Regions from separate parts of the Arthrobacter sp. NPDC093128 genome, predicted to be linked through region 2. Evidence: predicted binding sites of a transcription regulator. Region 2 holds the regulator's gene; the other holds the start of a gene.
The links. Region 2 encodes LexA, which represses DNA repair genes until DNA is damaged. Its sites were predicted from a motif close to TCGAACANNTGTTCGA; they were not measured.

Region 1: a site for LexA is predicted at 10,215-10,230, ahead of AB0N24_RS18395 (DUF6504 family protein). Genes of this name have one in related genera too.

What each region holds. Positions count from the first base shown of each region.
Region 1 is NZ_JBFBEY010000015.1:140,355-155,070, forward strand. It holds gene AB0N24_RS18325 (endonuclease/exonuclease/phosphatase family protein) at 1-1, opposite strand, end outside; gene AB0N24_RS18330 (carbohydrate-binding domain-containing protein) at 181-1,749, opposite strand; gene AB0N24_RS18335 (polyphosphate polymerase domain-containing protein) at 1,790-2,578, opposite strand; gene AB0N24_RS18340 (DUF4956 domain-containing protein) at 2,575-3,336, opposite strand; gene AB0N24_RS18345 (bifunctional glycosyltransferase family 2/GtrA family protein) at 3,412-4,506, opposite strand; gene AB0N24_RS18350 (phosphodiester glycosidase family protein) at 4,516-5,499, opposite strand; gene AB0N24_RS18355 (thioesterase family protein) at 5,655-6,458, shown strand; gene AB0N24_RS18360 (DUF2177 family protein) at 6,485-6,874, opposite strand; gene AB0N24_RS18365 (lipoate--protein ligase family protein) at 6,867-7,640, shown strand; gene AB0N24_RS18370 (mycoredoxin) at 7,726-7,983, opposite strand; gene AB0N24_RS18375 (SOS response-associated peptidase) at 8,152-8,898, shown strand; gene AB0N24_RS18380 (VOC family protein) at 8,938-9,360, opposite strand; gene AB0N24_RS18385 (chorismate mutase) at 9,375-9,701, shown strand; gene AB0N24_RS18390 (hypothetical protein) at 9,747-10,133, opposite strand; gene AB0N24_RS18395 (DUF6504 family protein) at 10,311-10,643, shown strand; gene dnaE (DNA polymerase III subunit alpha) at 10,640-14,140, shown strand; gene thrS (threonine--tRNA ligase) at 14,274-14,716, shown strand, end outside.
Region 2 is NZ_JBFBEY010000021.1:31,089-45,804, forward strand. It holds gene AB0N24_RS21425 (DNA translocase FtsK) at 1-200, shown strand, start outside; gene pgsA (CDP-diacylglycerol--glycerol-3-phosphate 3-phosphatidyltransferase) at 210-851, shown strand; gene AB0N24_RS21435 (CinA family protein) at 848-1,342, shown strand; gene AB0N24_RS21440 (helix-turn-helix transcriptional regulator) at 1,483-1,935, shown strand; gene AB0N24_RS21445 (MarR family transcriptional regulator) at 2,019-2,540, opposite strand; gene AB0N24_RS21450 (DUF3046 domain-containing protein) at 2,582-2,806, shown strand; gene recA (recombinase RecA) at 3,017-4,072, shown strand; gene AB0N24_RS21460 (regulatory protein RecX) at 4,242-4,733, shown strand; gene miaB (tRNA (N6-isopentenyl adenosine(37)-C2)-methylthiotransferase MiaB) at 4,751-6,319, shown strand; gene miaA (tRNA (adenosine(37)-N6)-dimethylallyltransferase MiaA) at 6,323-7,285, shown strand; gene dapF (diaminopimelate epimerase) at 7,363-8,307, shown strand; gene AB0N24_RS21480 (methyltransferase) at 8,288-8,902, opposite strand; gene hflX (GTPase HflX) at 9,434-11,002, shown strand; gene AB0N24_RS21490 (ATP-dependent DNA helicase) at 10,995-13,052, shown strand; gene lexA (transcriptional repressor LexA) at 13,083-13,832, opposite strand; gene AB0N24_RS21500 (LysM peptidoglycan-binding domain-containing protein) at 14,261-14,626, shown strand; gene AB0N24_RS21505 (histidinol-phosphate transaminase) at 14,698-14,716, shown strand, end outside.

The DNA.
Region 1 (14,716 bases), on a different contig from region 2:
TCAGGGGAATACCTCTTCCGCGCGTAGTTAGGAGAACCAGTTCCTGAGTCTACCCAGTTGAGGGTGCCGCGCACAGGAAGACGGCACCGGAAGACGGCACACGGGAACGGCGGGGGACGCGGCCAAGCCGTCGTCCCCCGCCGTTATCCTGCGGCGGGCCGTTATCCTGTGGCGGGCCGGTTAGCGGCCGCCGGGACCGCGGGCCGCCGTGTATTCGCCGGCGGTGACGGTGCCCTGTTCCTGTGCGCCGTCAAGAGTTCCGTCTCCGACGCCGGAGGTGACCTGGGCCGTCCCGCCGGTGTACACCGTGTATTCCTCACCGGCTGTGATGGCTGCCGAGGAGAAGACCAGCGAGGCTGCCTGCTTGGCCGTCACGAAGGTCGCCACCACTGCACCGCTGGAATCCGCCAGCTGGATGGTGGTGCCGGCCGGAAGGGCGGAGCCGAAGGTCAGCTGGACGCCGGACTGCGATGAGGACGTTCCGGGCGTCACCGCCATGCCGGAGCTCCCCGCGGCCGCGACGGTTCCGCCGTTCACCACGAGTTCGCCGTTGACGTCCAGCGCACCGTTGCCGTCGTTGGTGGGCCCGTTGACCACCACCGTGCCGCCGGTGATGGTGGCGTTGCCGTTGGAGTCCAGGCCGTCGCCCTGCGAATTGATGGTCAGCGAGCCGCCGGTGATTTCCACGGTGTAGTCGCCCGCGGCCATCTCACCGCCGCCCATTCCGCCCTGCGAATCGGTGCTGCCAGTGCTGCCGCCGGACGCGTTGACGCCGTCGTCGTTGGAGGTGACGGTGGCCGTGCCGTCGGAGATCATGATGTGCTGGGCTTCCAGGCCTTCTTCGGACTCTTCCACCGTGGCGGTGCCGGCGGCAACGGTGAGCGTGTTGAATGCCTTGATGCCGTCGTCACCGGCGCTTACGTTCAGGGTGCCGCCGTTGATGAGCACCCAGCCGCGGCCTTCATCTTCCTCGTTGTCCGACTTGAATCCGTCGTCGCCGGCCGTGACCTGGTAGGCGCCGTCAAGGAGCACGGCGTAGTCCTTGCCCACGATTCCGTCATCCGCGGCATCCACCTTCACGGTTCCGGCGGCCAGCACCAGGCCGTCCTTGGAGGAGATGCCGTCGCTGTAGTTCCCGTCCACGGTCAGCGAGCCGGTGCCGGCGATGGTGAGGTCGGCCTGCGAGTAAAGGGCCGCGTTCGGGGCGTCCTCCGCCGTGTCCGAATAGGTGGCAGCGTCGCTCAGGGTGTTGGACGTGCCGTCCTCAAGGAACACGATGGCTTCGTTGGCGCTCTGCACCACAAACGGGGAGCCGGTGGAGCTGTTTATATCGGCGCCGTCGAGGATGATGCGCACCACGTCTTCCTCGCCTGCGGCGACCACTACCTGCCCGTCCGACAGCGATCCGCTCAGGCGGTACGTGCCGGCCGTGCTGATGGTGGCGGTGTCACCGTCGACCTTCACAGCGTCCGACGACGTGCCGGAGGCCACAGTGCTGGCGCCGTCCGCCAGGGTCACGGCTACTTCGGACGCCGCGTCCCAGGTGAGGTCGTCGGCGTCGTAGTGGGTGTCCGCCGCGAGGGTGTCGAGGGAGACGGCCTCGGCGGTTCCGGACGACGCTGCCGTGCCCGAGGTTGTGGTGCCGGTGATGGAGGTGCCGGTGGACGCCGTGCCGGCGGCGGAGCAGCCTGCCAGTCCCGCGGCGAGGGCGAGGGCGGTGACGGACAGGGCGGTGCGGAAGCGTCTCATGGTGTGTTCCTTCTGTGAAGTATTCGGGGGAGCAGCAGGGTCAGGCGGCGGGGCGGAGAGCCAGGTTCCGGCGCAACGTCCGGTTCCAGCGGTTGGCCGGCAGGTCAGGGCAGAGCGCCGCCATGCCGGTGGCGAACTTGGAGATCCGGGAGGGCCGCACGCCGTGTGCCCAGAGGTGCCGGTCCAGCGGGCCGGCCGTCGATCCGGACTTGGTCTCGAGGATCACGGCGCCGTCCAGTACCCAGGCCTGCTGGCCGGGGCGCTGCCAGGTCACGTCCGTGTCGATGGTGGCCCGGCTGCCGGATTCGGGCAGGTACAGGGTGGTGCGGAAGTAGCGGGTTTCGAGCACGGGCCCCAAAGGTCCGGAGGGCACGTCGCCCACTGCGGCGGCGAGGGTTTCGTGGACGTAGTCCAGGCCTTCGGCCGTCAGCCGGGCGCGGTCGCTGAGGTCGTAGGGGATGCGTTCCTTGACCGTGGCCTCGCGGGCGCCTTTCGTCTTGACTTCCAGGAAGCTGATGGCGCTGTCCACATAGGTCCTGGTGCGGACCTTGTAGCGGCGACGGCGGCCGTGGGCTGCCAGTAGGTAGCTGTCCAGCTGCGCGGTGTCGAAGTATACCGAGTCGTAGGCGAAGCAGCGGGAGCCGTCCATCTCCAGCACCCGGACCTCGGCGTCGAACGTGGCCAGGAGCTGCTGTGCCAGCGTCTCGGGGACCACGTACTTGCGGTCCACCCGGGTCTGCAGTGCGGCTTCGGCGTTTAGTTCGTCCAGCCCGACCGGCGGCAGCAGGCGCAGGGTGCCCAGGATGCCGGCTTGCGCCGGGGCGCTCATGCCGCACCTGCCGAGGCATGGACGGGGTTGGCCGCGCGGCCGGAAGGCACAGCCGCCGCGGGGTCCGCGGGGAACTCCACCGAGGGCCGGTCCGCCGCGGGGCCCGCCGCGTGGCGGGCAGCCGCCGTCGGGAAGGGGGCGAGGACTGCCGGTTCCATTACGGGGGTCCCGGCCGATGGGATTTGCAGGGCGGCAGGGCCTGCGGGGAACGCTGCCGGAACGTAGGCGTAGCGCACATCGACGACCGTCTTGTCGTTGACGAGGTCCAGCTCCTGCACGGTGGCCGAGTGGACCTTGCCGTGGACCACCTCTTCGAGCCGGGCGTAGAGTTCCTCATCCACGGCGATGGCACGGTCCAGGATCACTGTCTGGTGGCGGTAGGCCGGCAGGACCCGTGAGTGGTCGCCCACGAACATCACCAGCAGGATCATGGTCATCAGCGCCAGCGGCAGCCACACAGGGTCGATGCCAAGGCCGGCGATCAGGCCAAGGGCCAGGGCCGAGAAGTAGTACGCAACCTCGTGCTGGGCAAGTTCGGTGGAGCGGAGCCGGATGATGGACAACACTCCGAAGAGGCCGAGTCCCAGGCCGACGCCGGCGGCCGATCCGGAGAGTGCGGCGGCAACGGCCATGACACCGACATTCATGCCGAGGTAGGACACCACCAGGTCGCGGCGCCGGTGCCGGCGCAGATAGAGGGCGAAGGTCAGGATGCTGATGGCGGCCAGGTCGGCGGCGATAAGGATGAGCGGTGTCATGGAATTCTCCGGAATCTGATTGGTGGATTGGTCGTTACAATCCACGGCCAAACTGTGCAGGTGCTGTGATGGAACCTAGGCCGGAATATGAGTGTCGGCTGAGCGTTCCTTGCGGGTTTCCTCCGCGGGTTTGACGGCGCCCTTGGCGAAGAGAAACCGCTGCTGGACCGCGTAGCTGATGGCCAGCAGGGCGACTTCAGCGAGGATCTTGGCGGCCAGCGGGGGCAGGGACACCGCGTCAAGGGCTGCGATGAGCGCGAAGTTGGCGGCAAGCAGCACCAGTACAAGGCTGAAATAGCGGACGCCGGTTTGCGCTGCAGGCTTCTCCCGGCCGTGCCGGAACACCACCCTGCGGTTGACGGCGAAGTTGACGGCGGAACTCACGGCCCGGGCGCCGACCACTGCAAGCAGCAGCGAGTCGGTGGCCGCGTTGAGGATCAGGAACATCACGGTGTCCACCAGGAACGCCGTGAACGAGGACGCCAGGAATTTCAGCAGTGGCGCATAGATCCGGGCGGAGTCCGCCAGCGGCCGGAAATGCGACCCGGCATTGTGATCCAGGTACACCGTGGCGATGTCCACGCTCCTGATCGCGTAGCCTGTCTGCCCGGCCTCGAGCAGGAGATTCAACTCGTACTCGTAGCGCTCGCCGGGGACGGACCGGAGCCAGGGGAGCATGGCGGCGGGGTAGCCGCGGAGGCCGGTCTGCGTGTCGGCAATGCGCTCGCCGGTGGCCAGGGTGAACAGCAGCCTGGTGGCGTTGTTGCCGAACCTGCTGCGGGCGGGGACGTTCCCGGTGAAGCTTCGGGTGCCCAGCACCATGGCCGTTGGGCCGTCCTGTACCGGGTCACTCGATACCGCGGCCGCCACGCGAAGGATGTCCACGATGGTGTGCTGGCCGTCGCTGTCGGCGCAGACCACGTTCCGGCCGGGCAGGTGGTCCGCAATGAAGCCGAAACCGGTCTTGAGGGCAAAGCCCTTTCCCCGGTTGCGGGAGTAGCCGATGACGTGGCACCCAAGCGCTCTGACGCCGTCGAACACCTCGCGGTAGGCGGGGCCGCTGCCGTCATCGACCACCACCACGGTGGCCCACGGTTCGGTCTCCCGGATGGAGCGGATCAGGGCGGGAAGATGCTGGTCCGGCTCATAGGCCGGGATCAGGATGATCATTGCCGGCCCCTACTGCGCAATGTAGAGGATGTCGGAGGTGTCGCGTTCCTTGTTGTCGCCCAGCGGGTTGTTGACCAGCTCCCCGTTGAAATACATGGTGGAGGATCCGCCGCCGTCAATGTTGTACGCCGTGGTGGCGCCGAGGTCCTTCATGATCTGCGCCAGCCCGGTCATGGTCACGCCAGAGCTGTAGCCGGGGCTGCGGCCGTCCACCACCACGAACACCAGGTGGTTCTCGTCAACGATGCCGACGGCGGTGCGGGGCTGCTCGCCCTGGATGGAGTGGTTGCCGAAGTTGGTGTCCACCTCCACGTCCTCGATGCCGTCGGCGATCTCGCCGTCGTTCAGCAGGGACGGGCCGAAGGAGAGGGTGTTCCAGACGCCGTCCGCCAGCAGCTGCTCTGCAGTGGTGGCGGTTTCGTCGTAGACCTTGACGGTGCCGTCGCGGTAGAAGGCCAGGCCCTGCCGGGCGCCCTCGTCGCGGAACACCACGCCGTTGCGGATCACGATGCCGGTGTCGCGGAAGCCGTAATAGTCGCCGTTGATGGCGAACACCGCGTTGTTGTCTTCGGCGATCGCGGAGGTGGTCTCGGTGATGTTCCCGCCGAAGCTGTTGTTGGCAAACGCGGACTGCACTGTAGTGGCGTCATCCAGCACGACGTCGGCAACGTAGTACGTGACGGTGCTGTCGCCGCTGCCGGTGGTCACCGTGGAGATATTGATGTCGGTGCTGTCCGAGGCGTAGGAAGTGTCCGTGGTGACGGCGGCGGTGCTGCCTGATTCGCTGGTGGACTCAGTGGCGGTGCCCGCCGTGGTCCCGGTCTGGCTTGCCTGGTAGGCGGAGACGTCCGAGATTTCCACGTGCTGTACCACAAAGCGGTCCAGCGCCCACGCAGTGGCCCCGCCGGCTGACAGGGTGAGGGCAACGGCCCCGGCGACGACGGCGCGGCGCACGCGGCCGCCTTTGCGGTGTTGGTTCTTGAGAGGAGTCATGCATTATTTCTAGGCTCCGGACTTATACCGGCCATGAGGTCAGGATAAGAGGAAGCTGTGAGACCCGCGGCAGTGCGATTGGGGCTGCATCCGGGGGTTAGCTGCAAGCGATAGTGTGTTCTGGGATCATCACCAGCCATGCGAAAGGGTCGACGTTGACTGCAGCACTTCCGGAACTTGCCGAGGGCGACTTCTACTACGAGTCACTGGGCGGCGGGCGTTTCCGTTCGACCATTCACGCCCAGGGTGCCTGGAACGAGCACGAACAGCACATGGCGCCGGCATCAGGGCTCATGGCGGATTGCCTGGAGCGGCACAACCCTCGGGACGATGTCCGGATGGCGCGCCTGAGCTACGAGATCCTGGGACTGATCCCGGGCGGCGAATTCGAGGTGGTCACCACCACGCTCCGGCCCGGACGCACCATCGAACTGCTGCAGGCCGAACTCGTTGCGGACGGCCGCGTGGCGATCCGCGCCACGGCCTGGCGGATGATTACGTCCGACACGGCGGACGTCGCAGCAATCGAAGACGCCCGAATTCCCGGGCCGCACGAGTGCTCACCGTACGATGGTGCCAGCGTCTGGCCGGGAGGCTACATCCGATCCCTGGAAATGCGCGTTGCGGACGGGCACCGTCCGGGCTCCGGGAAGGTGTGGCTTCGCACCGGACACCCGCTCACAAATACCGCGGACAGCGGGGACGTGGCACGGCTGATGGGGCTGGTGGATACCGCGAACGGAATAGCGGCCCGCGTCCCCCCGGGAAGGGACAGCTTCGCCTTCCCCAACCTGGACCTGCAGATCCATATGTACCGGAAACCCGTCGGCGACTGGCTCGGCCTGGACAACGCGGTCTCCTTCGGCGCAGACGGCATCGGGCTGACGTCCACGGTGCTCCACGACCTCAGCGGACCCTTTGGCCGGGCCGAACAGATCCTGACCATCCGCAGGACCTAGCTCCACGGAATGTGGTTCTGCGGCGCTCAGTTCCCGTGGAAGACGAGCCAGCCGGCCAGCGTGGCCAGGGCCGTCAATGCTGCGCCCCAGAGGATGTCCACGACAATGAGCTGCAGCGGCCAGGTCTTCAGCGTCGTGGCATTGGTGAGGTCGTACGTGGCGTAGGCGAACGCGCCCAGCGCGGCGCCGTAGCCCACCGCGCTGAGCCAGTTGCCGCCGTCGAGCGCGGGACGCAGGGCGAAAAACACAATGCCGGCAATGTAGATCACGTAGAACACCACCGCGTACCCTAGATTGGGCCGGTCGGCCAGCAGTTCACCAATCTGTCCGCGGTAAAACGGGTTCATCGTCTTGAGCCAGATGGCATCGATGACGGCGAACGCGGCGGCGACGACCAGGAATTGCAGAATGACCATAAGGGAGCTTAGCAAGATGCAGCACGCGGCCGGCGCACCAGCCACGCTGACCATCGTCCGGCAGGAAGAGTCGCTGGGGGCGGCCCGGGACCTGGAATTCGGCATTGAACTGCTGGGGATGGCCAAGACCGGCAGGACCGGCCCGACCCTGCGGTTGTACCGTCCGGCGCCCACAGTGGCCTTCGGCCAGCGGGACGCGCACCTCCCCGGCTTTGAGGCGGCGGCCAGGGCCTGCCGGGAGCTCGGTTTTGAGCCCTTGGTCCGGAAGGCCGGCGGCCGGGCGGCGGCCTACCACGAGGGAACACTGATCGTCGATCACGTGGAACCGCATGCCGACGCCATCGCCGGCGCCAAAGGGCGTTTCGCCTTCTTCGGGGAGATGCTGGCGGATGCCCTCCGCAGTGCAGGAGTCCACGCCGCCGTTGGTGAAATCCCGGGCGAGTACTGCCCGGGGGAGTTCAGCGTCCACGGCCAGGACCCGGCTGATCCGCAGCACAGGGTCAAACTGATCGGCACAGCCCAGCGCGTTGTGTCCGGCGGGTGGCTGTTCAGCTCGGTCATCGTGGTGGAAAACTCCGGGCCGATCCGCCGTGTCCTGGAAGCCAGCTATTCCGCCCTTGGACTGGAGTGGGATCCGGCCACTGCCGGCGCCGCCGACGACCTCGTCCCGGGACTCGACGTTGCGGCAGTCGAGGCGGCGGTTATTGACACGTACGCCGGGTACGCGCGGCTGGAGTATGCGGACTTCGCCAGCCTGCGCAGCTGACTGCATGTGCGTTGACGGACAGGCAAAAGGCCGGGCACCCAGGTGCCCGGCCTTGCTTTTTGAACAACTTTACGCCGGACGGGGCCTAGGCCGCGAGCCGGCTCTTTACTTCGGCCGCCGACGGGTTGGTGGCGGCGGTGCCGTCCGGGAAAAGGACGGTGGGAACGGTGCGGTTGCCTCCGTTGAGCTGCTCCACGAGATCGGCGGTACCTTCAACTTCTTCGATGTTGATCTCGGTGTAACCGATGCCCTGAGCGTCCAGCTGCTTCTTCAGCCGGTTGCAGTAACCGCACCAGGTGGTCGAAAACATGGTGATGGTGCCGGATTCGGGAGTGAAATCCACGGAGTTCTCCTCAAGCTCGTTGCTGCTCGTCGTTATCAAAGCAGATGTCCTTACCCTCAACCGTAACCCGTTGGCCGGTATTCCCGCGGCGGCAGCCCCCACCATGCCCCACGATGACGGCCGGTGACGCCGGGTGACACCGACTGCGGGCGGTGGCATGCTGGTGCCATGTGTGGACGCTACGTGATGGCCAGGGCGGTCGGGGACCTGCTGGCAGAGTTTGACGCTGAACTGGAAGAGGAGCTTGTGGTTCCGCCGTCGTGGAATGTGGCACCTACCGCTGATGTGCCCATCCTGCTTGAGCGGCTGGTGGACGGCAGCCCGGTCCGGCAGCTGCACGTGGCCCGCTGGGGACTCGTGCCCTCCTGGGCCAAGGATCCTTCCATCGGCTCGAAAATGATCAATGCGCGGAGCGAGAGCGTCCTGGAGAAACCGGCCTTCCGCAAGGCAACGAGGTCAAGACGCTGCGCAGTGCCGGCGGACGGCTATTACGAATGGAAGGGCGAGGGGCGCAGCAAGCAGCCCTATTACGTGCACCCGAAGGACGGCCTGACGCTGGTGTTCGCCGGGCTGTATGAGTGGTGGAAGGATCCGTCCAAGCCCGAGGGCGACCCGCACCGCTGGATGTTGTCCACTTCCATCATGACCACCGACTCGCCGCCCGAGGGCTATGCCGGCGGGATGCTCGCCGAGCTTACTGCCCTGCACGACAGGGTGCCGCTGCCCATGGACCGCACCACCATGCAGGCCTGGCTGGACCCCCAGGCGGATGACGCCGCCGGTCTGGTGGATCTGGTGAGGGCAGGGGCGCACGACGTAGCCGAAGGCTGGACGATCGATGCCGTTGGCACCGCCGTCGGGAACGTCAGGAATGATTCACCGGAACTCATCCAGCCGGTGGGAGGCCTGTTCTAGCCGGGTGACTTCTTGGGCGCGCCTCTATTTGGGCGGGCCTCAGACCGTGACTGTGCCGCCGGCGTCAACCGACCACGTGGGATTGAAGGCGATTTCCCAGCGGAAGCCGTCCGGATCCGCAAAGTACCCGGTGTAGCCGCCCCACGGCTGGGTTTTCGGCCGGCCCACGACCGTTGCCCCCGCGGCCTCGGCTTCTGCCATGACCCGGTCAACGTCCGCCGCGCTGCCAACGTTGTGGCTCAGGGTGATGCAGGGGATCCCGGTGGGGCTGTCCACGGAGGCCTCGGCCTGCATCTGGCCTGCATTCCAGAGGGAAAGAATGAGGCCGTGGTTTGCCTGGATGAACACCACGTCGCCGGGGACTTCCCGGTGCACCGGCCAACCCAGGCCGTTGACGTAGAACCTGCGTGCGGCGTCAACACTACGGACGCCAAGTGAAATGAAGTCGACTCGAGGCTGCATTCTTAGATACTGTCATGCACATGCCCACAAATCACGGACACGACAAAGACGCCCAGGCCGACAGGGAGCAGCTCGCCGCTGTCCGCGTGGCCGTCGATGAAGTTGATGAGCAGATCGTCACCCTGATTGCGCGCCGTGAACGCCTGATCCGGATTTCCGGCACCCTCAAGGGCGATGACGCAGAGGTCCGCGCCCCCGGCCGGGTGGAGAAGGTCATCGAGCATGTCCGTGCCGCCGCGCAGAAGAAGGACATCGATCCGGACATCGTGGAGAAGACCTACCGTGCCATGATCACGGCCTTCACTGAACTTGAGATGAAAGTGCACAACGCCAGCAGCTAGCGGCGTTGTGCGCGGGCGCTATCCCGGGCTGACGTCCGGGCGAATCTAGAGGGATTCCTCCACGGGCACGTTGGCTTGGAAGTCCCTGCCGTCGGCTTCGCTGAAAGCGGTCATGAGGTGACCCTTCTCCAGCCCCAGGACGGTACTCATGGGAAAGTTCCCGGTAATGGTGCTGCCTGAATGTTCCACGCCGCTGAGGTCAAAATTCTCCTCGGTGCCGTCATGGCTGAAGCAATAGAAGGACACGGCTTCGCCGTTCATGAACTCGATTCCCATTCGTCGCTGATGGGAATGATCCGGCGTAGCCGCCACAAGGCCCACCACGTAGGCGCCCGCCCCGGGGATATTCCCGTCTATAGCAAAAGTCGCCACCAAGGTGGAGTCCTTGGCGGCGATGGATACATGCTTCAGGAGTGCGTTATGGGAGCTCATGGCTCCATCCTTCCCCTTGCGCTGCCGTCCGTCCACCCCTGATCTAGGTTTTGTCACCGCCCCGGCGTAGACTTGATTTATTCGAAGATATATTCGAACAACTTATTTCAAGACTCTTCCTGCCACCCGAAACGGTCACCTGTTGCGGGGCGGGCAGGGTGTTTCCGGGAGGCGCCCATGGGCATGTTCAGCGAGGGTGTCGATGTCGTCTGCACGCCTGCCGGCCAGCCCCTGGAACTCACCTGGGCCGGAAGGCAATACACGGTCTGCGCCGAACCAGTGCGCTGGTATGAACGGCGCCAGTGGTGGGCAGAGGAAACCCGGGCGCCCCTTGGTACCGGCCCGGGTCTGGTGGATCACGAGATCTGGCGCGTCCAGGTCCGGCTTTCCGATGCCAAGGCCGCCCCTGGCCCGGAAAGCAGCCTCACCCTTGACCTGACACGGAGTATCAGCAGCGGACGCTGGAGGCTGCTGCGGATCCACGATGCCCTCCGGCCGCAATCAGCATGAGCTTCACCCATCTCCACGTGTCCACCGCTTTCAGCGCGCACTACGGCGTCTCCTGGCCCGATGAGCTGGCGCAGTCGGCCGCCGCAGACGGCGCCACGGCGTTGGCCTGCACCGACAGGGACGGACTGTACGGCACCGTCAAACACCTCAAAGCCTGCATGGCGGCGGGACTGGATCCCGTCGTCGGGGTTGACCTTGCGGTCTTCGACGACGACGGCGACCTCCGCACCCAGCTCGCGGGCCGCGTCGTCGTGCTCGCCCACGGAAACAACAAGGGTGCAGGCTACCGCGCCCTCTGCCGGCTGATTTCGGATGCCCATGCCCGCACCTCCGGCAAGGCCGGGGGAGCAGTACCCGTTGCGGTGACCCGCGCCGAACTCGCTTCCAGGACCCTGCATCCGGAAACACTGGAGCCGGTACTGACCGTCCTGATCGGGCCGGATTCCGACGTCGGGAGGGCAATGGGCGGCCGCCGGTACCTCCGTCCCCGCACCCTTTTCAAGCAGTGGCTGGACAGTATGCCCAAGGGCACAATGGCCGCGGAAGTGGTGTCACACCTCAGCGCCCCCGGTGAGCCGCTGAGCACCGCCCACGCCGTGCGCATGCTCAAGCTCGCTGCCGAGCACGGCGTACCCGCTGTGCTGACCAACGCCGTGCGGTACTGCGCGGAGGACGGGGCGGCGACGGCGGATGTCCTGGATTCAGCCCGCACCCTGAAGTCGCTGCCCGAGCTGACCGCGGAGCCGCTGCTGCAGCCGAACGGCCAGGGCTGGCTGAAATCGGCGGCCCAAATGCTCCAGCTCGGCAAGGAGATCATTCATTCGGCGGGCTACGGGGCCACCGACCTGACCAGGCTGCTCGGCCAAACCGAGGCGCTCGCGGACCGCTGCCGGATGGATCCGGTCACGGACATGGGATGGAAACAGCCCGTTGTTCCGGAGGCAGCTGTGATCGGCATCGACGGCGACCCGCTGGTTGAGCTGACCCAACGCTGCGAGGCGGGAATCGGCCGGCGGTTCCCAGGGATATCGGGTCGGGATGAAGTGCAAATGCGGGCACGGCTGGACCACGAACTGACGATCATCGCCAACCTTGGCTTTGCCTCATACTTCCTGACGGTCGCAGAGGTATCCCGAATGATCCTGGATATGGGGGTCAGGGCTGCCGCCAGGGGATCCGGCGCCTCCAGCCTGGTCAACTACCTGATCGACATCAGCCAGGTGAACCCCCTGCAGCACGATCTCATCTTCGAGCGGTTCCTCTCCCGTGACAGAGCCACCCTTCCGGACATCGACATCGACGTCGAAAGTGCCGAGCGGCACAACGTCTACCGCAGGATCTTTGACCGCTTCGGGGCGGAACGGGTCACCCTCATGAGTATGCAGAACGGGTACCGCGCTCGCGGTGCCGTGCGGGACGCCGGGCTGGCGCTGGGCATGGACGACGGCGACATCGGCGAAATCGCAAAGCAGCTGTGGCGCTTCTCGGCCAGGAATTTCCGTGAAGCCCTGGTGGAGAAGCCGGAGCTGAAGGAATTCGCGGGCCGTGTGGAGCAGCGCGATTTCGCCGAAAACCAGCAGCTGGACCTGCTCGTGGACCTGACCGAGAGGCTCGACCGCCTGCCAAGGCACATCTCCATGCATCCCTGTGGCGTGATCCTTGGCGACGCCACCCTGCTGGACCGGACACCCGTCCAGCCCAGCGGACTGGGCCTGCCCATGAGCCAGTTCGACAAACACGACATGGATCCGATGGGCATGCTCAAGCTGGACGTCCTCGGCGTCCGGATGCAGAGCGCCATGGCCTTCGCCGTCAGGGAGGTCATCCGGCTGCACCCCTCCAAGGCCGAGGTGGTGGCTGCAGGCGCCCATCCGGTGGGGCCTGAGGGTGCGGGGCCGGACTACATCGCCGCTGACGGGCACATCGACCTCAACGCCGTGCCCCTGGACGACGAACCAACCTATGAACTGATCCGCAGCACCCACACCCTGGGCTGTTTCCAGATCGAATCCCCCGGGCAGCGGGAACTGATCGGCAAAATGGCGCCGAGGGAGTTCAACGACCTCATCATCGACATTTCCCTGTTCCGGCCCGGACCCATGAAATCGGACATGGTTCGCCCCTTCCTGGAGCACCGCCACGGTTTTGCGCCTGAGGTCTATCCGCATCCGGACCTCAAGCCCGTGCTTCAGGAAACCCACGGAGTGACGGTCTTCCACGAGCAGATCCTGAAGACCTTCGATGTCATGACAAAGTGCGGGCTGGCCCGGGCTGATGAATTCCGCCGAGCCCTGGGGAACGAGCTCCTTGAACCCAAGGTGGAGGAATTCTTCCGCAAGGAAGCCCGGGCAGGGGGCTACACCCCCGAGGTGGTGGACAAGGTCTGGGGAACCCTGAAGGCCTTTGGCAGCTTTGGCTTCTGCAAGGCACACGGGGCAGCCTTCGCCGTGCCTACCTATCAGTCGGCCTGGCTGAAGGCCCACCACCCGGAGGCTTTCCTGGCCGGGTTGTGGGAACACGATCCGGGCATGTACCCCAAGAGGCTCCTTGTGGCCGAAGCCCGGCGGCTGGGGATCCCCATCCTGCCCCTCGACATCAACAGGAGCCAGGCGGAATACCGCGTGGAACGGGTGGAATCCGGTCCGGACCGCGGGAAGCTCGGCATCCGGCTGAGCTTGAACGGCATCTACGGACTTTCCGGTACTGAACTCAAAAGGATCGTGGCAGGGCAGCCCTATGACTCGCTGGCCGATCTCCGTGCCCGCTCCCGGCTGAGTAAGCCAAGCATCAAACGTCTTGCCCAGCTGGGAGCATTCGACTCACTGCATCGGGAGTCCGGGGGAGCAGCCAACAGGGCTGACCTCGTCCAACACCTGCAGTCCCTCCAGAACCGCCCTTCCAAGAAAGGCGTTGAGGTCATGGACGGCCAGCTTTCCCTGCCCCTGGGTGATGTTGAACTCAGGAACCTGAAAGCTGAACTTCCCGCACCCACCATGGTGGAGAACGTCAGGGCTGAACTTGACCTGATGGCGGTGGATGTCAGTGAACACCTGATGTCCAGCCACCGGCCCCTGCTGGACCGGCTGGGCGTCACCACGGCGGATAAGCTCCTGGGGCTCCGGAACGGCACTGAGGTGCTGGTCGCCGGTGTCCGGATCGCCACCCAGACCCCGCCTATGCGGGGAGGCCGCCGCGTGGTGTTCATCAGTATCGATGACGGCACCGGCTGCGTGGACTCAGTGTTTTTCCACGAAGCCCAGGAGCTGGCCGGCCCGTTGCTGTTCGGCACCCGGCTGCTCCTTATCCGGGGCAACACCCGCCGGACCGGACCCCGCGGAATTAGCATCAGTGCCACCATGGCCTGGGACCTCAGCCGCACCGAGACGCTGCCGTTCCCGGAAAAACAATCCACTGACCAGAGGGAACAGGACCTGCAGTTACAGGGGCCGCTGGATGGAATCAGCCGCAACCTGGCCATCACCGGACTGGGCAGCTGACCTGCACCCCGGGACAGTGAGCCTCACGGGCCGCTTTGGTCGCCCTATCTCCCAACCGATAGCATGGACGAGGCTGGCTGTGGTCCCCGTACGCCACAAGCTACGAAGCCTTAACTTTGAATAGGAGACACCCGTGTCAGATGCCCAGAAGATCACCCTCATCGTCGACGGCGAAGAGACCAAGGTGACTACCGGGACCACCGGCGCGGAACTCTTCTTTGAGCGCCGCGACGTCGTTGTTGCCCGTGTGAATGGCGAACTGAAAGACCTGGACCAGCCGCTCCCCGACGGAGCGGACATCGAAGGTGTCACCATCGATTCCCCGGACGGCCTCAATGTCCTCCGGCACTCGACTGCGCACGTCATGGCCCAGGCCGTGCAGCAGCTGCGCCCGGACGCCAAGCTGGGCATCGGCCCCTACATCACTGACGGCTTCTATTTCGACTTCGACGTCGCTGAGCCGTTCACCCCGGAAGACCTGAAGGCCCTGGAAAAGATGATGCTCAAGATCATCAACCAGAACCAGAAGTTCGTCCGCCGCGTGGTGTCCGAGGACGAGGCGCGCGAAGCGATGAA
Region 2 (14,716 bases):
CGGCCGCGCCCGATTCCCAGACCGCGGCGCTGAGCGACAACGCCAACGCGAACATCGCCCAGGGCGGTTATGCCGAGGACCTCGTGGCGGCGGACCTGGACAACCGCACCCAGAAAGTCGAATACTACGACGGCGCCGACGGCAGCTCCGGTGACGACGAGGACGGCTCAGAGGACGCCTGGTCGCTCACCGGACGGTAGCCTAGGAGAGTGACTAGCACTGAAGCCAACAGCTCAGGCTCCTCCTCCGGGATCTGGAACCTTCCGAACATCCTGACGATGCTGCGGATTGCCCTGGTGCCGTTCTTCGTCTGGTTCCTCGTCGCGGACGCCCCGGGGCTCGATAGCCAGAACGGCATCTGGCGCTGGGCCGCTGCCCTGACGTTTGCCGTCGCCATCTACACCGACAAGCTCGACGGCGACATCGCCCGCAGCAGGGGCCTCATCACCAACTTCGGCAAGATTGCCGATCCCATAGCGGACAAACTGCTGACGGGCTCGGCACTGGTGATGCTGTCCGTCCTGAGCGAGCTGCCCTGGTGGATCACCATCCTCATCCTGGTCCGCGAATGGGGCATCACGGCACTACGGTTCTTCGTCATCCGCTATGGCGTCATCCCGGCGTCGCGCGGCGGCAAGCTGAAGACCGTTGTGCAGACCGTTGCGATCCTGCTGTATGTGATTCCGCTCGCATCGCTGGCGCCGTGGCTGGGCGTGGTCGCCTTTCTGGTGATGCTCGCCGCCGTGGCCATCACCGTCTGGACCGGAGTCCAGTACGTTGTCGAAGCACTCAAGCTGCGGGCAAGCGGACGTCGTGCCGCCAGCCAGCGCGTTCAAGGAGAAATGCCGTGAGCAATCTGCACCGCATCGCTGAACAGGCAGTTACCGGCGCCGTCTCGCGGGGACTGACAGTCGCCACCGCCGAATCGTTGACAGCGGGCATGGTGACGGCGGTCCTCGCTGACACACCCGGCGCCTCGGGCATGCTCCAGGGCGGAGTGGTGTCCTACCAGAACGCAGTCAAGGCGGACGTCCTGGGCGTGCCCCAGGAGCTGCTCGACGCCGTCGGATCCGTCGAGGGAGCAGTTGCAGAAGCGATGGCAGCCGGAGCCCGACGGGTCTGCGGCGCAGACGTCGGGGTGTCGACAACCGGCGTCGCCGGTCCGGAACCGCACGGCGGGAAAGCCGTGGGAACAGTCTTCGTCGGCATCGCCACCGCGGAGGGAACGACGTCGTTCGGTTACGTTTTCGAGGGGAACCGCGCCGACATCCGGGGACAGGCGTGCGCGGCTGCTTTGGAGCGGCTGCTTGAGGCGCTGTCTTCCGAGGCTTACCAGGCGTAAAGTTGCCGGGAACAAAATTTGATGCCTAATAGTTGTTACATTGTGTCGCTTCCGAATCGCGGAGGCGCCTAGGATGAGTAAATAAATTATGGTTCGCCTGTGAGGGCGGGCCTGACGTACGAGGGAGCAAGGCGATACAGATGGTAAAGCAGCCCGTATCCGTGAACGGCGTTGTCCGCTGGAAGGATGTGGGCCTCGCCGATCAGGCAAAGAGCGAACAGAAGGAGCGCAAGATGGTTGTACTTCGTCACGAAATCGGTGATGTTCTGCGCGACGTTCGCCAGCGTCAGGGCCGAACCCTCCGCGAAGTCTCACACAGTGCCCGGGTTTCCCTGGGTTACCTCAGTGAAGTGGAGCGCGGTCAGAAGGAAGCCTCTTCGGAGCTGCTGTCTTCGATCTGCTCGGCCCTGGACGTCCCGCTGTCCAGCATGCTCCGCGAAGTCAGCGACCGCGTTGCCGTCGCTGAGGGCGTTGCTGTTCCGGACACCGTTCCGCAGGAATTCTCGCAGCGTTACGGCCGCGACCTTGACCGCGAACTCAACACTGAACTGTCCGACGAATTGGCCAAGGGACTGCTCTCGGGCGCCCGCTGACCTGCGTCGTTCACTCCGTCATACAAGACTCACACGAAGGGCCCCCGGCTACGCCGGAGGCCCTTCGGCGTTAACTACCGGGATTAGGCACCGGGCCGGTTGGCTTCGTCCTTCGGGAAGCCGTCGCGCTCATACGTCGCGTTGAGCTTGGCCATGTATGCGGCAAGGGTCTGCAGTTCTTCGACCGGCCATTCGCCCAGCCGCTCACGGAAAACCTCACGCCGTGCGTCCTGGACCTGGTGCATCTTCTCCTCCCCCTTGGGGGTCAGCTGGATGGTCTGGGCCCGGCCATCGAGGGGATCGGCTTCCTTGGACACCAGGCCGATGCTTTCGAGGAATGCAATCTGCCGGCTGACAGACGGCTTGCCGACGCCGATGCAAGACGCCAGTTCCGTGAGCCTGATGGGACCTTCCCGGCGGATGACAGTGAGGAGACCGTACGCTGCCGGTTCCATGTCCGGGTGCACTTCGCGCGACAGCTGCTGGGACAGGGCGCGGCCACGGCGCCAGAACAGGCTGATCTGATGTTCCACGGTTCGCAGGGCCGCGTCGACGCTGTTTTCGGTGGCCCCTGGGGCATCGGGTTCCACGGCTGGGTTGCTCATGGCAACCATTCTATTGGCCGCAGCCGTGAGAGACTTTATCGGTGAGAATCAGCGACTTCTGGCGGCTAATGGACGATGAGTTCGGTGCAGGTTACTCCCGTGTCCTCAGCAGCTCACTGGTGCTGGCAGGTGTCGGCAGCCGGACAGCGGACCAGGCGCTGGCAGCCGGTGTTCCTCCGCGGCAGGTCTGGCTCGCCATGTGCGACGTGCAGGACGTCCCGGCGGACCGGCGGCTCGGCAGGGACATCAAGCCGTCCCGCAACTGATCCACGGCGCACTGACGCTGGATGGCTCCGCCCTGACACGCCGGGCAATTGTTCGAATATCTGTTCGGGTAGGGCTATGCTTTTTTCAGAGCGTTTTCCACATACGCAATGTCATCCGGCAAGAATGTCGGTGGGTGCCGTTAGCGTCGGTGATGACAAATAAAGGGCCGCTCAGGCCACTCCACAGCGAGAAAACTAGAGGTGTGAACCATGGCGGCAGCCCCGGATCGTCAGAAGGCGCTCGATGCAGCGCTTGCCCAGATCGACAAGCAGTTCGGCAAAGGCTCCGTCATGCGGCTGGGCGACGAAGTGCGTGCGCCCATCGAAGTAATCCCCACCGGCTCCATTGCCCTGGACGTTGCCCTGGGAATTGGCGGCCTGCCGCGCGGCCGCGTCGTGGAAATCTACGGCCCGGAATCGTCGGGTAAGACCACCGTTGCCCTCCATGCCGTTGCGAATGCCCAGCGCCTGGGCGGTATTGCTGCGTTCATCGACGCCGAGCACGCCCTGGACCCGGAATACGCCGCCAAGCTGGGTGTGGATACCGACGCGCTGTTGGTCTCCCAGCCGGACACCGGCGAGCAGGCACTGGAAATCATGGACATGCTGATTGGTTCGGGCTCCCTCGATGTGATTGTCATCGACTCCGTGGCCGCCCTCGTGCCCCGCGCGGAAATTGAAGGCGACATGGGCGACAGCCACGTCGGCCTGCAGGCCCGCCTGATGAGCCAGGCGCTCCGTAAGATCACCGGACGTTTGAGCCAGACCAAGACCACCGCCATCTTCATTAACCAGCTGCGCGAGAAGATCGGCGTCTTCTTCGGCTCCCCCGAGACCACCACCGGTGGCAAGGCGCTGAAGTTCTACGCCTCCATCCGCATCGACGTCCGCCGTATCCAGACGCTGAAGGAAGGCGCTGATTCGGTGGGCAACCGCACCAAGGCGAAAATCGTCAAGAACAAGATGGCCCCGCCCTTCAAAATCGCCGAATTCGACATCATCTACGGCCAGGGCATCTCCCGCGAGGGCGGCATCATCGATATGGGCGTGGAACACGGCCTGATCAAGAAGTCGGGTTCCTGGTTCACCTACGACGGTGACCAGCTGGGCCAGGGCATGGAGAACTCGCGACGCTTCCTGCGCGACAACCCGGAACTTGCCGCGGAGCTGGAGCGCCTCATCAAGGAGAAGCTCGGCGTTGGCGTCAAGCCCGCCGAAGCTGAAAAGGAAGCGTCTCCGAAGCTCAAGGCCGTTGACGGTTTCTAGGGGAACCCGGCGGAGCGGGCCAGGATTCCGATCCCGGAAACCTGGCCCGGCTGCGTTCGGCGATGCGGGCCCGGACGGAACCATTCCCGCGGAGGCCGGGTTCGCGCCGGAGGCCGGGTTTGCGCCGGAGCCGCAAGCGGAACACGATGCTGAGCCGGATCCGGCCTCCGTGGCGCGGGCGATCGTGCTGCGGCAGCTGACCGCCTCGCCGAAAAGCAGGTTGCAGCTGGCCCGCAAGCTGGCCGAGCGCAATGTTCCGGAGGACGTGGCCGAGGCCGTACTGGACAGGTTCGAGGAAGTCCGGCTCGTGGATGACGCCGAGTTTGCGGACATGTGGGTACGGAGCAGGTCCCAAACCCGGAAGCTGGCCAAGGGTGCGTTGAGGCGCGAGCTTGCGGACAAGGGCATTGAGGCCGACATTGCGGCCCGGGCCCTGGAGCAGGTCAGTGACGAAGCGGAGGAGTCTGCCGCCCGTGAACTCGTCCAACGCAAGCTCAAAGGCACAGCAGACCTCACGGACCGCGCCGAGCGGGACAAGGTCACGCGTCGGCTGGCCTCGATGCTGGCCCGGAAGGGGTACCAGCCGTCGCAGGCCTTCCGGATCGTCGGGGAGGTCCTCGACGCCGCAGCCGGCGGGCAGGCGGAAACGGAATTCCTATGAACCGGTACCCTTAACAGGTGAGTTTGACCATTCCCTCCCCAGCGTCCGGCACCAGCACTTCCGCCAGCCCGGATGGAGCCCCCGCAGCGGCGCCGCCGCGCACTTACCAGGTGCGCACTTTTGGCTGCCAAATGAACGTGCACGACTCCGAGCGCATGGCCGGGATGCTCGAAGGCGCGGGGTATGTCCCGGCGACCGATGAGCGCGCCGACGTCGTGGTGTTCAACACGTGCGCCGTCCGGGAGAACGCCGACAACAAGCTTTACGGCAACCTCGGAATGCTGGCCCCGGTCAAAGCTGCCAACCCGGGGATGCAGATCGCCGTGGGCGGTTGCCTGGCGCAGAAGGACCGCGAAACCATCCTGAAGAAGGCCCCGTGGGTGGACGCCGTCTTCGGCACCCACAACGTCGGTGCCCTGCCCGCGCTCCTCGACCGCGCCCGTCACAACAATGAGGCGCAGCTCGAGATCCTGGAATCACTCGACGTTTTCCCCTCAACGCTCCCCACCAAGCGGGACTCCGTGTACTCGGGCTGGGTGTCGATCTCGGTGGGATGCAACAACACGTGCACCTTCTGCATCGTTCCTGCCCTGCGCGGCAAGGAGAAGGACCGCCGTCCGGGCGACATCCTCGCCGAGATTCAGGCACTGGTGGATGACGGCGCCATCGAAGTGACACTCCTGGGCCAGAACGTGAACTCCTACGGCGTGGAATTCGGCGACCGCCAGGCGTTCTCCAAGCTGCTGCGTGCCTGCGGTGAAATCGAAGGGCTGGAGCGGGTCCGCTTCACCAGCCCGCACCCCGCTGCCTTCACGGACGACGTCATCGACGCCATGGCCGAAACCCCGAATGTTATGCCGCAGCTTCACATGCCCCTGCAATCGGGCTCGGACAAAGTACTAAAGGACATGAAGCGGTCGTACCGCTCCACCAAATTCCTGGGCATCCTGGACAAGGTCCGGGAACGGATTCCGCACGCCGCCATCTCGACGGACATCATCGTCGGCTTCCCCGGTGAAACCGAAGAGGACTTCCAAGCCACGCTGGACGTCGTCGAGAAGTCGCGCTTCGCCACTGCGTTCACGTTCCAGTACTCGAAGCGTCCCGGCACCCCCGCCGCGGATCTGCCGGACCAGCTCCCCAAGGCCGTGGTCCAGGAGCGCTTTGAGCGCCTGACCGCTCTGCAGGACCGGATCGCGGCCGAGGAAAACGCCCGTCAGCTGGGCCGCCGGGTGGAGGTCATGGTCACGGCACAGTCCGGCCGCAAGTCGGAGGAAACACATCGGCTGTCGGGCCGGTCGCAGGATCAGCGGCTCGTGCATTTCTCAGTCCCGGAGGGTGCGGAGACGCCCCGGCCCGGAGACCTTGTGACCGTCACCATCACGGAAGCAGCTGCGTTCCACCTGGTGGCCGATCCGGCATCGCCGGCAGACTACGCACTCCGCGGGTCGCGTGCGGGTGACGCCTGGGACAGGTCCCAGGCGGACTCCTGCGGCGCCCCGGTGCCCGGCGCCGGCTCCGGTGCGACCGGCGGCAAGAGCGGCGTGTCCCTCGGTATGCCGGCGCTCCCCGTCCGCCGCAGCTAGGCAATGGCCACGCCCACAGGGAACGGCCGGGACACCCTTGTGCCGTCGGCTGGGGCACGCGGTGCCGACGCCGGTCAGCCGCCTGTCATTGCGGTGGTCGGCCCCACCGGATCCGGTAAATCGGACCTCGCCGTGGCACTTGCCCTGGAACTTGACGGTGAGATCATCAACGCGGACGCCATGCAGTTCTACCGCGGCATGGACATCGGCACAGCCAAGATCACGGTGGAGGAGCGCAGGGGTGTCCGGCACCACCTGCTGGACACCCTCGACGTCACCCAGGAAGCCAGCGTGTCCGATTTCCAGCGGGAGGCCCGCGCCGCCGTCGCCGACATCCACGACAGGGGCAGGAGGGCCATCCTCGTCGGCGGATCGGGCCTGTATGTCCGGGCAGCGCTGGACGTGCTCGAGTTTCCCGGAACGGATCCGGACATCAGGCGCCGTCTCGAAGCGGAGGCCGACGAAACCGGCCTGGCCGCGCTGCGCACCAGGCTCGAAGCCGTCGACCCCGCCTCCGCCGCCCGGCTGGGAGACGCCCGCAGGGTTGTCCGCGCACTGGAGGTCTTCGAGCTGACAGGACGCCCGTTCAGCTCCTTCATGCCGGCCCGCGAGTACTTCCAGCCGGCAGTCCAGATCGGCCTCGAGGTGGACCGGGAGCTCCTGAAGGACAGGCTGGCACAGCGTGTTCACAGTATGGTCGCCAACGGGCTGCAGGCCGAAGTGCAACGGCTGGACGCTGCAGGGCTAAGAAATGGCAAGACCGCGTCCCGTGCCCTGGGCTACTCCCAGTTCCTCAAAGTACTCGACGGTGAATGGGATGCCGGCCAGGCCACGGAAGACACCATTGTGGCCACGCGAAAATTCGCCCGCCGGCAGCTCACCTGGTTCAGGGCCGATCCCCGCATCACCTGGCTCGACTGGCAGGACCCGGAGCTGGTGGACAAAGCAGCAGCCGTCTGCCGCTGAGCCGGCGCTGCTCAGCCCGCGCCAGTCCCGTGCCCACGGTTTTCGGGCCCGTCCACCCGTGACTGTAATCTTGAACCATGGACGAAACCCTTGCACCCACCCCTGACCGCACACTCCAGGGGCTGAGCGGCCTGGCCTTCTCCAAGGGCCACGGCACCGGCAATGATTTCGTGCTTGTTGCTGACCCCGGGGGCACCTGGCCCATTGCGCCCGAGCAGGTCGCGGAACTCTGCGACCGCCACCGCGGAATCGGCGGCGACGGGCTGATCCGCGCCGTGCCCTCGCGCTACCTTCCGGAAGGGCGCGAGCTGCAGACAGTCCACCCGGACGCCGAATGGTTCATGGACTACCGCAACGGCGACGGCTCCCTGTCGGAAATGTGCGGCAACGGCGTGCGCGTCTTCGTCCACTTCCTCGTTGCCGAGGGACTGGTCCGGCTCGAGACCGGCGATGCGCTGACCATCGGCACGCGAGGGGGCGTCAAAACAGTCGTGCGGACCGAGAACGGCTACGCCGTGGACATGGGCCCGTGGGAGTTCATTTTCCCGGGAGAGGCAACGGCACGCGCCATGGACTCGCTTGTGACCGCCGATGGCCTGGAAGTGCCACGGCCGGCGCTGTCTGTCAGCATGGGGAACCCGCACACCGTGGTGGCGCTGGCAGAGCTCAGCGAACTTGAGACAACCCAGCTGTTCAAGGCACCGCACGTTGACCCGAAGCCGGCCAACGGCACCAATGTGGAGTTCGTCGTACCCTCCGAACCGCTGGTGCATGACGGCGTGGGGACCATCACCATGCGCGTCCACGAGCGCGGCGTGGGGGAGACGCAGTCATGCGGCACCGGCGCCTGCGCAGCAGCCGTTGCCATCCGTCACTGGGCCGGGCAGGGTGCTCCGGATGCCTGGGACGTCCAGGTGCCGGGCGGCGTCGTCGGCGTGAAATTCTTTCCGGGGCCGGAAGGCCACGAGCATGTGGAACTCAGCGGTCCGGCCGTGATCGTGGCTAGTGGGACGCTTTCCTGACCCGAAGGATCCTGAACGACTTCGAGGTGCTCTCCCGGGTGACGGTGAAGCTGCTGTCCAGTTCGGTGCTCAGCCAGCGCTGCAGCGAATCCGAACCGAGGTTTTTCTGGACCACCAGCCAGGCCGACCCGCCCGCGGCCAGCCGGGGCAACCACAGCAGCAGCAGGGAGTGAAGTTCGTCCTTGCCTATGCGGATGGGGGGATTGGACCAGATGGTGTCGAACCGGAGGCCGGGATCAACGTTGGCCGGCAGGCTGGCCGTGACGTTGCCAAGCCCCAGCAGGCCGGCGTTTTCGTTGGTCAGTGCGACACAGCGCTCATTCACGTCCACGGCATAGACGTGTGCGTGGGGGGCCCTGAGGGCCATGGTCAGGGCGATCGGACCCCAGCCGCAGCCGATGTCCAGCAGGTTGCCCTGCGGAGACGGGGCCGGCGCGTCAGCCAGCAGCACAGCGGTGCCCTTGTCGATCCCGTCGGGGCTGAAGATGCCGCTGGAGGTCTGCAGCTTGCGGGCTTCACCGGCAAGCTCCACGGTTAGCGGCTTGCGGGTGAACGGCCCGGCGGGCTGGGCGCTGAAATAGTGTGCAGACTCCATAACTCGCCAGATTAGTTGTCCCGGGCGCGGATGGGAAACGCGGGGGAACGGGACAGGGAAACCGGTCTGCTAATCTTGAATTCATGTTCTTTATCTTTGAGTAGCCGGCACGGGCCCTGGCCCGTCCCGCAGCGACGCAGGTAATCACCTTCCGCTCAGTGCACCGTTCTGCCGTGATCCTCCGGCCGGACGTGCTGCCCGAACTACTTGGAGTACAGCAATGCTGATCATCTGACCTGCCATCGGAATCCCGTCATCCGGACGGCGCGCGTGAACTTCCCCGTGGGGAACGCCGCTCCGTGTGGAAGACCGTCCGCTGACCATTCCGGTGTCACCGACGCCACCGCATCCTGCGCAACGGCGCCTGCCAGGCAGGCCGCCTCGCCACCGCCCATACCGCCGCCCGCTGCGCCGCAGCCCGCCGGCATCCCAGGAGCCCGAATGACCAATAGTCGTCAGCCCAGCGCGAATACCGCCCCGCAGACAAGTAATCAGCATTATTCTGAAGGTGTCGAATCTTCAAAGGAGAACATGACCAACCAGCCCAACACCGGATCAGATTCAGCCTCACAGGACATGAGTCCTGAGGAAATCCAGGCTGTCATCGACCGGATTCTGTCCAAGGATGTCCCGGCCCGTTCCGCCAAATCCGACCCGGAAGATCCGCGGGGAGTTTTGGGGTCGGCGCAGGCGATTTCCCGCCAGGACAGCGAACACAGCATCTTCGACGGGGACCAGCAGGACCTTGAAGAACGCCGGGCCCTGCGCCGTACGGCAGGCCTGTCCACCGAGCTCGAGGACGTCACCGAGGTTGAATACCGGCAGCTGCGCCTTGAACGGGTGGTCCTGGCCGGTCTCTGGTCCGAGGGAACCCTGGCGGACGCCGAAAACTCACTGCGTGAACTTGCCGCACTCGCGGAGACAGCAGGCTCGGAAGTGCTTGACGGCATTGTCCAGCGCCGCGCGAAGCCCGACCCCGGCACGTTCCTGGGTTCCGGCAAGGCCCTGGAACTCAAAGACATCGTGATGTCCACGGGTGCCGACACCGTGGTGGTGGATGCCGAGCTGGCACCCTCACAGCGGCGCGGACTTGAAGACATCGTGAAGGTCAAGGTCATCGACCGCACGGCCCTGATCCTGGACATCTTCGCCCAGCACGCCAAGAGCCGCGAAGGCAAGGCGCAGGTGGAGCTGGCGCAGCTCGAGTACCTGCTCCCGCGCCTGCGGGGCTGGGGCGAATCAATGTCCCGGCAGGCCGGTGGCCAGGTGGGCGGCGCGGGTGCCGGTATGGGCTCCCGTGGTCCCGGTGAAACAAAGATCGAACTGGACCGGCGGCGGATCCGCACCCGGATGGCGAAGCTGCGGCGTGAAATCGCCGCCATGAAGCCGGCGCGGGAGACCAAGCGGGCCAACCGCCGTCGTAATTCCGTCCCGTCCGTTGCCATCGCCGGGTACACGAACGCCGGAAAGTCGTCGCTCCTGAACCGGCTGACCGACGCCGGTGTCCTGGTGGAGAACGCCCTGTTCGCGACGCTGGATCCAACCGTCCGCAAGGCGGAAACGGCTGACGGCCTGGGCTACACCCTGGCCGACACCGTGGGCTTCGTCCGGTCCCTTCCCACGCAGCTGGTGGAAGCCTTCCGGTCCACCCTGGAGGAAGTGGCTGATGCGGACCTCATCCTGCACGTCGTGGACGTCTCGCACCCCGATCCGGAGGGCCAGATCGCCGCGGTCCGCGCCGTGTTCAGCGAAGTGGACGCGCGCAAGGTCCCGGAAATCATCGTGCTGAACAAGGCTGATGCCGCGGATCCGTTCGTGGTGGAACGGCTGAAGCAGCGCGAACCGCGCCATGTGGTGGTGTCCGCACGGACCGGGCAGGGGATCGCTGAACTGCTAAAGGCGATCAGTGAGGCCATCCCCCGGCCGAGCGTCAAGATGGAATTGCTGATTCCTTACAATCGCGGGGACCTGCTCAGCAAACTCCACGAAACGGACGCCGAAATCCTTCGCTTGGACCATGAGGAGGAGGGCACGCGTGCCCTCGTCATGGTGCGCGAAGGCCTCGCCGCTGAACTGGAATCCTTCATCAGCAATGTCTGATCCCGGGGCCGGAGAAACAAGCGGTTCCGCCGGCGAGCAGTTCGTCATCGAACTGCTCGACCGGGCGGTTTCCGGTATGGGCGGACAGAGCCGCAGCGGCCAGCACGAGATGGCCCGGCAGGTGGCGCGCGCTATCGACAGCGGCGACCACCTGCTGGTCCAGGCCGGAACTGGCACCGGAAAGTCCCTGGCGTACCTCATTCCGTTGATCGCCCATTCACTGGTCAGCGACAAACCCACGCTCGTCTCCACGGCCACCCTTGCCCTGCAGACCCAGATCGTGGGCAGGGACCTTCCCAGGCTGCTGGAAACCATCACGCCCGCCCTTGACCGTCCGGTCAAGGTGGCGCTCGTCAAGGGCAGGTCCAACTACGTCTGCCGGCACAAGCTCGAAGGCGGATTCCCCTCCGAGGAGCCGTCCGAGGGACAGCTTTTCTCGTTGGGTGAGGACACCAGCGTTCCGCACTTTGCCGCTTCCTTGGGCGGCCCTGCGTCGCAGCTTGGCAAGGAAGTGGTCCGGCTCCGCGAGTGGGCGGAGAAGACGGCCTCGGGGGACCGTGACGAGCTGATGCCCGGTGTGACGGACCGGGCCTGGCGGCAGGTGTCCGTGACGTCGATGGAATGCCTGGGAGCACAGAAATGCCCCATGGCCGCCGAGTGCTTCAGCGAACTGGCCCGGCAGAACGCGGCCGACGCCGACGTGGTGGTCACCAATCACGCCATGCTGGCCGTCAGTGCCTTCGAAGGGCTCGCCGTGCTGCCGGAGTACGACGTCGTGGTGGTTGACGAGGCCCACGAGCTGCAGGACAGGGTGACGGGGGCAGTCTCCGGCCAGCTGTCCGTGGCCATGGTCCACGCCGCCGCTTCGGGCGCGCGCAAAAACACCGGCATCACGGTTGATGCGCTCAACAACGCAGCCGCGAACCTGGAGGTGGCCATCGCCGGAGTTCCGAGCGGCCTTCTGCCCAACGGCCTCAACGACGAACAGCTCGACTGTGTGGACCAGCTGCGGGAAGCCTGCCGCGCGGCCCTTTCCGACTCCAAAGGGGACAGCGCCAACACGGCCGACGGCGGGCGCCAGCTGGCGCGGTCACGCCTGATGGTCATCCTCGAGCTTTGCGAACGCCTGATTGCCGCCCGGGAAAACCGCGAGGTGGTCTGGTTCTCGCGTGCCAGCACGTTTGACCCGCAGCAGGGCTACTCGCAGCCGGACGACGCCGCACCGGCCCTGATCAACATCGCCCCCCTGAGTGTTGCCGGGAAGCTGCGCGACGGGCTTTTCGCAGGCCACACAGTGGTCCTCACGTCGGCCACACTCGCGATCGGATCGGCCTTCGAGCCGGCCGCGGGAGGGCTCGGGCTGGTGGGGCCCGGGGCGCCCAGCTGGACCGGTGTGGACGTCGGATCGCCGTTCGATTACCCCAAGCAGGGCATCCTCTATGTTGCCAGCCACCTGCCGAAACCCGGACGGGGAACGTCGCCCGAAGCGCTGGACGAGCTCGAGAAACTGATCCGGGCCTCGGGCGGCGGGGCATTGTGCCTCTTTTCGTCGCGCCGGGCGGCGGAGGACGCAGCCGAGGCCATGCGGCCGCGCCTGGATGTCAGCATCCTCTGCCAGGGCGACTCAACCATGACCGCCCTGGTGCGCCAGTTCGCCGACGAACCGGACACGTGCCTTTTCGGCACCATGTCACTTTGGCAGGGCGTCGATGTTCCCGGCGGTTCGTGCAGGCTGGTGGTCATCGACCGGATCCCGTTCCCCAGGCCGGATGACCCCCTTATGACGGCGCGCTCCAGGGCGGTGGCCCAGGCGGGCGGCAACGGTTTTATGTCGGTGTCTGCCACGCATGCAGCCATCCGGCTTGCCCAGGGGGCAGGCCGCCTGATCCGTTCTACGGGCGATAAAGGCGTGGTGGCTGTCCTTGACTCCCGGCTGTCCACGGAACGCTACGGGGGGTTCCTAAGGGCCGCCCTGCCGCCGTTCTGGCCGACCACTGATCCTGCGATCGCGGTGGCGGCCCTGAGCCGGCTGGCGAAGGCCCCCGCGTAGGCCGGGCTGCCGGCTGACGCGGGAGCGCGGCTACAGCGAGCGGAGAACCGAAACGACCTTGCCCATGATGTTGGCGTGATCGCCGAGGATGGGCTCGTACTGCGTGTTCTGCGGGAGCAGCCAGGTGTGGCCGTCGCGCTGGCGGAATGTCTTGACGGTGGCTTCATCATCGAGCAGGGCGGCCACAATGTCGCCGTTCACGGCATCACTCTGGCGGCGGACCACCACCCAGTCGCCGTCGCAGATGGCCGCGTCGATCATGGAGTCGCCGGACACCTTCAGCATAAAAAGCTCGCCGTGGCCGACGAGCTGCCGCGGCAGGGGCATGACGTCCTCGACCATCTGGTCTGCCAGGATGGGGCCGCCTGCCGCAATCCGGCCCACCAGGGGGACCATTGCCGTATCCGTTGCCGTGGCCAGTTCGGAAACGGACAAGCCGCCAATGGTGCGCAGCCGGGCAGGCTTCTCCACGCCGGAGATCTTGGCGGTTCCCTCGTCCAGGGTCAGCGGCATGAGCACTTCCATGGCGCGCGGACGCTTGGGGTCGCGCCGGAGGTAGCCCAGCTTCTCGAGCTGTGAGAGCTGGTGGGTGACGCTGGAGAGGCTGGCCAGGCCCACGGTGTCGCCGATTTCACGCATGGACGGCGGATAGCCGTTGTCGTTGACGGACCGCTGGATGGTTTCCAGAATCTTCTTCTGCCGCACCGTGAGGCCCTTGGGCTTCGCTGGTGACTGCTGGCTCCGCTGCGTAGCCCTGCCGCCGGTGGCTTGTGCTGCCATGTTCGCCAACGCCTTTCGTTCCACCCGGCCTCCGTGGCTGCAGCTGCCGGGAACTTCCGGCCTGAAAATGTCAGACCCTGCTGATCAACTGCAGAAGCGGTTGTTCTGTAGCTCAAACGTAGGTCAGCCGCACACGTTTTTCAAACATTTGTTCTAGTGAGTCTCGACAATGTTCGTTAATAAGTGCTAGAACAGAAACAGCAAAGTTCGAATATGTGTTCTAGTCGCAAGCCCCATTCGGTTCTATGTTCGAAGAGTTCCATGTTCGAAGGCCGGAACGGGCGGATGGCATCTTTGGGAACATGCCGGGCGGCACAGTCAGGTCCAGGAGGGCTCAGTTCATGTCAGCAATACGCGCTATTCAGGTTTCGGGTCAGCAGCGTTCGAAAGACCAGCGTTCCACCAGCCGGGTAGATCACGGCTCCGGAATGCAGGGCTTCAACTGGGAGGACCGTCCTTCAGGGAAGGCCAGGTCCGCCCAGCCGCCGCTCCGCCTGACCCGCCGGGGCCGCATCGTCCTGGTGGGCCTACCGCTGATTCTGCTGTCGGTGGTGCTCATTTCACTGGCCGGCTTCCTCAACTCCCCGGCCAAGGCCGCGGATTCCGTGTCCGAGCTGTCGCTGACTCCAACAGTGTCTGTCACAGTCCAGCCCGGGGAGTCCCTCTGGGGAATTGCCGGCACCGTGGCACCGGAGCGTGATCCCCGCGACGTGGTGGCTGACATCGTCCAGCTCAACAACCTCGACGGCGGCAAGGTCATGCCGGGCCAGCAGATCTTCGTCCCGTCGAAGTAGAACAGCGGCCCGGGCGGGCCGGCAGGCGTCACAGTTTCAGTGGCCCGGCCACCCTCACTTAAACTGTTGAAGTGACTGACCAGCTAGAGC